Regions from separate parts of the Paenibacillus sp. FSL R5-0908 genome, predicted to be linked through region 2. Evidence: riboswitches for the same ligand, from Rfam matches in the RefSeq annotation. Region 2 holds a riboswitch; the other holds the start of a gene.

Region 1 (4,423 bases), 2.7 Mb from region 2:
TTCCAGTCCACTGGATGCTGATCGTATGGATTATTTACTGCGTGATGCGTACTATACAGGTGTAAACTATGGAACCATCGACATTGATCGGATTTTGAGAATGCTTCGTCCTTATAATGGGCGGATTGTAGTAAAAGAATCAGGTATGCATGCCATTGAAGATTATTTAATGTCGCGTTATCAAATGTACTGGCAGGTATATTTTCATCCGGTGACGCGCAGCTCTGAAATTATTTTGCGTCAAATCTTCCGTAGAGCTAAAGAATTGTTCCAAGAGGGGTACAAATTTCGCTTTATGATCGCTCCGCTGGAAGATCTCTTTCGAGGAGAAGTAACAGTGAAGCAATATTTAATGCTTGATGAGGCACTGGTACAGACTGCTTTTATGCAATGGACACTTGAAGAAGATGAGTTATTAAGCGACTTGTGTACCCGTTTTATTCATCGTAAACTGTATAAATATGTAGAGATCGAGAATTTGGATACAGATATGATTGCGGAAATCCGCAGCAGTTTTGCGGGAGCGGGACTTAACCCAGAATATGACTTAGAGATTGATTATCCGACAGATTTGCCTTATGATGTGTTCCGTCCAGGAGCAGCCTTCGACAATAATCAAATTTTACTGCTTGATCGGAATGAGCAATTGCGGGAAATTTCAGAGGTATCGGATATTGTGCGCTCAATAAGCGGAATTCATCGTGGCAGATATCACCTATATTTTCCGCAGGATAAGCTGAAAAAAGCCCTTACACGCTTGCCCTCTTCTGTAGCAGAGATTTTTGCAAAATAATACAAATATTTATGGAACTATTGATAAAAACAACAAGGAGTGAGCTTTAAAATGTATCTGTTCGACACACATACACATCTAGATGCGCCTCAATTCGACGAGGATCGCGAGGAAGTTATAGCTCGTGCAGTAGAGGCCGGAGTCAGCAAGATGATCAATATTGGATTTAACCGGGAAACGATCCCTTCAACGATGAAGCTGGCTGAATCTTATGATTATATTTATGCAGCGGTGGGCTGGCATCCACAGGATGCGATTGATATGAAAGAGGGCGACCTCGATTGGATCGCCTCTCTTTGCAGCCATGAGAAAGTGGTGGCCATCGGAGAGATTGGGTTGGATTATTATTGGGATACCTCTCCCAAGGATGTACAGCAGGAGGTCTTCCGCAAACAAATTGGACTAGCCCGTGAACTAAAAATGCCAATCTGTATACATGACCGTGATGCTCATGAAGATGTCGTACGGATTTTACGGGAGGAAAAAGCAAATGAAATTGGTGGCGTAATGCATTCGTTCTCAGGCAGCTGGGAAACAGCAAAAATGTGCCTAGACCTTGGATTTCATTTGTCATTTGGAGGACCGATCACGTTCAAAAATGCCAGAGTGCCTAAAGAGGTGCTTGCACAGACGCCATTGGACCGATTATTGATCGAAACAGACGCTCCATATTTGACTCCACACCCCTTCCGAGGCAAGCGAAATGAGAGTGCTCATGTGAAGTTAGTAGCAGAGGCTGCGGCTGAAATTAAAGGGTTAACATGGGAAGAATTGGCTAAAATTACGTATGCGAACGCACTGGAACGATTTGGGATTGTCTGAAAACAGGAGTAAAATGGGTGAAAAATAGAGAATAGCCGATATATTAAACTTTTTTAATATAAAAACGGCTGATTATTACAATATTTTAACCATATATTTGCGTAAACGTGGTTGAATCGTCCTTTACAACATGCATCAAAACAGGATATCATCTTTTCAGTGATGTGAGCTGTTGTTATTGTGACAGCCATTGATTCATGGATCGTCTCGCTGAGTCTCCGTATGGAGAACGGGGGAACCAATATTGGACTGCCGCATGCCTGTATCTTGAATACGACTAGGAATTGCCGCAGAACAATATTTGATTTCTTCACGTGGTCTTTGGGGTGAATTTAAGGGCAACCGCCGTGAGCGGGTGACCTGAAATAGGGCGTCTCTCTTTCGTCCGAACCCGACAGCTAACCCCGTAAGCGCAAGTAAGAGAGGCAACCTCGTGCACAAACATTCCCGCGTATTCTGACATCGGAGAAGCCACGAAAGAGTCCTCAAGAGAACTCTTTTTAGGCTTCTTTATTTTTGAATAAACTGAATGTTGCCCGCATACTGTTATATAACAGGTGTGGGAGTAGCTGTGCCGAGCAGGCGATCCATGAGCAGGAGACGCTAAGTTAATACGTGCGTATCCTGTGACAATCTCAAATAGTTTCGTCAAAGAAATTCAGTCCTCATGATATACAAATTGACGACGAGGCTATGTAAGGAGGATGGAGAGAATGGGCTTATTCCAACCAGAGGTATCCCATGATTCGCAGTCATCCAGCAGGTCTTTCGCATTACGGTGGGAGCAAGTAAATACTCGCGTACTTTTACTTGCAGGTGTGATTTCAATCGCAATCGCGCTGTTAATTCTGCTGTACGTACACGGTCAAAGTAACAAACAATTAGTTTTAGTAATAGACGGGCAAACACAGACACTTGAAACGCGAGAAGCACTTCTAGGTGATGTGTTGGAGAAAGAGCAAATTTCGCTGCAGCCGCATGATGAATTATCTTTAGGTCTGAGTGATGAAATAAAAGACGGTGACCGTGTCGTTATCAATCGTGCGCAGAAATTTAGCCTTACTGCGGACGGAGCAACAAAAACGTTATATACGACCGAAGACACTATCGGTCAAGCGATTGACAAACTGGGTATCAACCTAGAAGGCTATGATAAGATTTTTCCTTCGTTAGACACCACCATCTCTGCTGACATGGAGATTAAGATCGTTCGTATCAACAAGCAAACGGTACAGCGAACAACTAACTTACCTTTCCGTGTTATTAAGACAGCAGATCCCTCCCTTACTGTGGGAACAGTTAGAGTGGCACAGGCAGGCAAACCAGGCGTCATGGTTCAGCATATTGAAAAGATCTATCAAGACGGAGAACTGGCCTCTATGCGCATGATCGGCAAGGAAGTACAAACGGTAACAAAAGATAAGATCATTGCCGTTGGTACTAAAGCACTTCCTAAGCCTACTGTAGTTGCTAAAGCTACAACAACTTCCAAATCAAGCACTACCTCCAAAACGACTAAAGTTAGCGCTAAGACTAAGAACGTCACAAGCAAGGCTGGCGTAGATTTTGAGTACAAGAAGATGATTAAGAACGTCTCCATGACAGCTTATTCGTCAGAAGAGCCAGGGATAGGTACTAAAACTGCCTCCGGAACACGCGTAACGGAAGGTCGTACAATTGCAGTAGATCCGAATGTAATTCCTATTGGCTGGTGGGTTTATATCGATGGGCTTGGATTCCGCCGTGCAGAGGATACTGGCGGTGCCATTAAAGGCAATAAAGTGGATGTCTATTATGATTCCCTGAGCCATGCTCGTAATTTCGGCCGTAAATCACGTACCGTTTATGTGATTGGACCTGTGAAACCAGAGCTTAACTAGAACTGAAGCTTTTGCAAAAAATCCTTTGATAAGCTATAGTGATGATAACCGTTAAGGAACGCTGGATGATCATTTCGTTGATCGCAGAGCAACCGCTCATCACTTATACATTCTTTAACCAAAAGAAGAGGAGCGAATCCTCTTCTTTTTGCTTTTTTTGGAAGGAGTCAAGAAATATGATTAAGGAATTAATCGTCGTTGAAGGCAAAAGCGATACCGTAGCCATTAAGCGTGCTGTAGAAGCGGATACCATTGAGACAGGCGGCTCTGCTGTAAACCGGACTGTAATTGCTAAGATCGCGCTTGCTATGGAACGTAGAGGGGTTATTATTCTTACGGACCCGGACCATGCTGGGGAGCGAATTCGTAAAATCGTTTCAGCGAAGGTGCCGGGCTGTAAGCATGCTTTTATTCCAGAGAAGGACGCAACTCGAAAAGGGGATATCGGTGTAGAGAATGCATCGCCAGAGGCGATTCGTCATGCGCTGCGTAATGTACATACCTCTTTTGAAGGAGCACCTGCTTTGATTGGTATTGATGATCTTATGGCCGCTGGAATGCTTGTACACCCTCGGGCTGCTGAAAGACGTATGGCGCTTGGTAATTTGCTTGGAATCGGATATTGTAACGGCAAACAGCTGTACAAGCGGCTGGCGATGTTTGGGATTACGCGGGAGGAATTTGCCGGGGCTCTCGCCCAAATTGATCAGGGAGGCATTACTTCATGAGTGGTAGAGAGGAAATTTCGACTCCAAAACGGACCAAAGAGATTATTCAACGTTATGGATTCAAGTTCAAGAAAAGCCTGGGACAGAATTTTTTGATTGATCAAAATATTTTGGACAAGATTGTAGACGCTGCTGGACTAGATAGCGATTCTGGGGCGCTGGAGATCGGGCCGGGAATTGGAGCGCTGACGGAGCGTCTG
Region 2 (4,423 bases):
TTGCTCGCACTTGGTGTGCAGGCGGTAGGTTATCCTCTTTCTATGGGTGAAGGCCAGGTTTTTGAAGATCAATTACAAGGTGTGGAGGATGTAGGCTTCCCTATCAATCTGGAAAAAACATTGGAGCTTCAGCCTGACCTGATCATCTATGCGGGCACAGATGAAGCTGATTTCGAGCAGCTCTCCAAAATTGCACCAACGATAATATTTAATACCTTTGCCCCACTCCAGGAACGTATGCTGGACATTGGTGGAATTGTTGGTAAAACGACTGAAGCAGAAGCATGGCTTGCGCAGTATAAAACCGCTGAAGAGAACATGTGGAAGCTATTGAAATCCGCAGGCATGAAAGAAGGCGAAACCGCTGCGGTCTTCACTTATTATCCAGGAGACAGACTGTTTATAATGGCAGCAACCGGACTTTCACAGGTACTCTATGGGGAGAATGGCTTCAAGGCAACCCCAGCTATTCAAAAGATACTTGATGAAGGTAAAGGGTTCCAGGAAGTATCCATGGAAGTCCTGAAAGAATATGCCGGAGACCGGATATTCATCTTGACTCCAGTGGCAGAAGAAGCAAAACAATCCACAGAGAATCTATTAAAGAGCCCTATCTGGAAGAGCCTTCCTGCCGTCAAGAACGGATATGTCTATACACAAGACATCATGAAGACTTCAAGTGATGCGACAACAAGAGAATGGCTGCTTGGCGAAATTCCACAGCTATTGAATATGAAATAACCTTCCGAGATGAAGTGTTTAACACAAGGCTGATAAAAAACTGCAAGAAGCATGTCAACAGCTGTTGATATGCTTCTTTTTTTTATATACAATGAATTCATTGATAATCATTCTCACCAAATGAACGGAGGCTGAACCCATGCTGCATACATCATCGTCCTGCCCCCCACTCCACTCTCTGTTATTTCAGCTAAACGAGGCCGAACTGATGATTCAAGCTGCCGATTCAAGCTCAATAACGCGTACAACCCAGGACTATACCCTTCTCATATTTACTGGAGGGAACGGACAATTGAACCTCGATAATCAAAGCGTGATACTAAGTACGGATAAATGTTATCTACTATCTCCTGGAATCTCCTATAGTACGAACAACCAGGAGCTGACGTTGTATTATTACCTCATCACCTTTACAGCAATTTATACAACCAAGCATCCTAAACGATATTCTGGAGAACTGCTTTCCGGCAGACGGGAGTTAATTGTGCACCCGTTCACCAAGGTAATCCGACTAGTCGAAGAGCTGCTCATGAACAGGAATAATACCGATGATGTACAACAATTCAAGCGACAATTAAAATTCCAAGAATTGCTGCTGCTACTTTTTGAGCATAATTACCCTTCCAAACACCTGCCAAGTCCTACGGAATCCGTAGAAAAGACCATAACATTCATTCAGGAGCATTATACAGAGAGTATCACCGTGAAGCAGTTGGCTGAACAGGCGGGGATATCCATCTGGCAGTATACACCGATCTTTCAACAGCTTACAGGTAAAAAGCCGCTTGAATACCTGACGGATCTGCGAATTAATCATTCCAAACGATTCCTGCAGGAATCGTCTGAACCACTGCGGGAAATCGCCAGACTGGTCGGCTTCTCGGATGAATACTATTTCAGCCGCCGCTTTCGGCAAAAAACCGGAGTTACACCCGGACAATATGCACATCAGCAAGGTCGTAAGCTTACCGTCAAGGATTGGACGGGTCATGAGGTGGAGATTCCAGAGCGAGCGAAACGTATTGTCTATCATGGCGAAACACTTGGCGACCTTCTCGCGTTAGGTGTAAAGCCTATCGGTGGAGATGAAGCGTTCGCCCGGAACAGCGTCTATAAGCATCGGCTTAAGAAGCTCGCCAACGTCGGGTTTCCACTGGACCCGCAGTTGACCGCTTCCCTAAACCCAGATTTGATCATTTTGGCAAATAGTGATGAAAGAGCCTACAGAGCAGTTTCTGGTATCGCTCCGACACTCACCTTTGATTCATTTGCGCCTCTCGACAACCGAATGCGGACATTAGGCAGTTGGCTAGGTAAACAGCGCGAAGCGGAAGCATGGCTGGAGTCATTCACAATCAAAAACGCAGCCATGTGGCAGCAGCTTTACTCGACAACTCTCCAAGTTGGAGAAACCGCCTCTGCTTTGGTCTATGATCATGGAGATCATCTATATGCTATGGGAATGTCCGGATTCTCCACTGCGCTTTATGCCCCATGTGGTTTACAACCGACCGAAGAGATTCAGGCCATATTGGACGAAGAGTTAGGGTTCGCCGAAGTGGATCCAACACGACTGCCTGCCTACGCCGGAGATCATATCTTCATGTTCATTCCGGAACGCAAAGACTCGCGAGCTGCAATGGAACGACTACTAGACAGTTCACTTTGGAACAGTCTCCCGGCAGTACGTCAGGGACATGTTTATCTGCTCGACGGAAGCAAATGGAACTCCAGTGATGCGTTAACCCGGGAGAAGCTGCTAACGCTGTTGCCTAAACTACTCGGCGGAAGTAGCGCTAGCAATTGAAGGTGAATCTAGGATTCTCTTTTGACTTTTCAAAACTTCATAGGGTATACTTTATCTACGCTTAATTTCCAACTTTTACAGTTGAAAAGCGGGGGAACCAGTTAATTGGGGCGAATCATTGAGCATTAGAATGTAGGGTACCATCTTACCCGAGTCCGTCAGCTAACCTCGTCAGCAGTGGATGGGTCTGCTTTTCATGTTATTTACATAACCAGAGACCCTTGCTAAGGGTCTCTTTTTGTACTTTTTTTGGACCCTGCTGGCAGTAGATTGGCTTTTGACACTAAGGCTCCCTCATTTCTCACACTACGAGACAAAGGAGAGATGTACGTGCAAAAGGTAAAGTACTTCACGGATATTAACAAAATAACTATGTTGTCTGAGCTGGAAAAAGAGAATCTGAAAGAAATTACGGACAAGTTTGTTTTTCGTGTAAATGACTACTATCTGTCTTTGATTAACTGGGATGATCCAGAAGATCCCATCCGTAAGCTGGTTATTCCTAACGAAGGTGAACTACTGGAGTATGGGCGCTGGGACGCCTCCGATGAGGACACGAATTATGTGGTACCTGGTTGTCAGCACAAGTATAGAACCACTGCACTGCTGATTGTATCCGAGGTCTGCGGGGCTTATTGCCGCTACTGTTTCCGTAAGCGTCTGTTCCGAAATGACGTGAAAGAGGCGATGGCTGATGTCTCTCCGGGCTTGGAGTATATCGCAAAGAATCCGGAGATTAACAACGTACTTCTTACGGGCGGGGACAGTTTAATTCTCTCCACACCGAAGCTAAGATCCATTATTGAAAATCTAAGAAGCATTGAGCATGTTAAAATCATTAGACTAGGTTCGAAGATACCCGTATTTAATCCGATGCGGATCTCTGAAGACGAAGAGCTGCTGGAGCTGATTCGTACTTACTCTACCGAAGACAAACGAATCTATGTTATGGCGCACATCAATCATCCTCGTGAAATCACACCTGAAGCCAAAAAAGCATTTAAAGCTCTCCACAACGCAGGGGCAATTGTCGTAAATCAGACTCCCATCCTCAAAGGCATCAACGATGATCCCGTTATTTTAGGGGAACTATTGGACCGGCTTTCATGGGCTGGCGTTACACCCTACTATTTCTTTGTGAACCGGCCTGTTGCCGGAAACCGGGATTTCGTATTACCGCTCGAGCAAGTCTATCAAATTGTAGAAGAAGCCAAAGCCAGAACCTCAGGACTTGGCAAAAGAGTACGCTTATCCATGAGCCACACCTCAGGAAAAATAGAAATTCTCGCCATTGATAACGGGAAAGCCTATCTCAAATACCATCAATCCAGAGATCAGGAATACGGAAAATTTATGATTCTAGATTGTCCAAAGGACGCCGAATGGTTCGATGAGCTGCCTGGGAATGAGCAATATTGGACCCCACCTGTGAAAAAAAACGATGCTATTATTTCTGTTAATGATTTATCAGGCGAGCCTGCGGATTTAATCTGTAAATAGATTAATCGACTCTGTCATAGGATATTTCTTCATCACCAACAACAAAACTCCTCCCTCCCAAAATTAGCCCGGAAAAATCTATGCTATAATCACGCTGTAACACGAAATGGACTAATGGGTGGGAATGCACATATGAAATTGGAACGATTGATTTCTATGATCTACAAGCTATTGAACCACGAAGTTTTATCTGCCTCCAAGCTGGCTGAAGAGTTTCAGGTTTCCCAGCGAACAATCTATAGGGATATTGATGTGATTTGTGCCGCTGGCATCCCGGTCGTATCGTATCAGGGAACTAAAGGTGGATATGGCATCATGGACGGATATAAAATGGATAAAAGCCTGCTCCGTTCGTATGATATCACTTCTCTGATT

Evidence for each region. Region 2 has a riboswitch for cyclic di-AMP ahead of MKZ09_RS12090 (KamA family radical SAM protein). Riboswitches for the same ligand answer to the same signal wherever they lie in the genome.
Region 1: linked by a shared signal. The riboswitch ahead of MKZ09_RS00190 (3D domain-containing protein) and the one ahead of MKZ09_RS12090 (KamA family radical SAM protein) in region 2 are both predicted to bind cyclic di-AMP.

The regions. Positions count from the first base shown of each region.
Region 1 is NZ_JBBOUV010000001.1:40,206-44,628, forward strand. It holds gene MKZ09_RS00180 (HD domain-containing protein) at 1-793, shown strand, start outside; gene MKZ09_RS00185 (TatD family hydrolase) at 845-1,615, shown strand; cyclic di-AMP (ydaO/yuaA leader) riboswitch at 1,814-2,043, shown strand; gene MKZ09_RS00190 (3D domain-containing protein) at 2,329-3,495, shown strand; gene rnmV (ribonuclease M5) at 3,672-4,223, shown strand; gene rsmA (16S rRNA (adenine(1518)-N(6)/adenine(1519)-N(6))-dimethyltransferase RsmA) at 4,220-4,423, shown strand, end outside.
Region 2 is NZ_JBBOUV010000001.1:2,786,034-2,790,456, reverse strand. It holds gene MKZ09_RS12100 (ABC transporter substrate-binding protein) at 1-741, shown strand, start outside; gene MKZ09_RS12095 (helix-turn-helix domain-containing protein) at 881-2,548, shown strand; cyclic di-AMP (ydaO/yuaA leader) riboswitch at 2,597-2,740, shown strand; gene MKZ09_RS12090 (KamA family radical SAM protein) at 2,873-4,048, shown strand; gene MKZ09_RS12085 (helix-turn-helix transcriptional regulator) at 4,181-4,423, shown strand, end outside.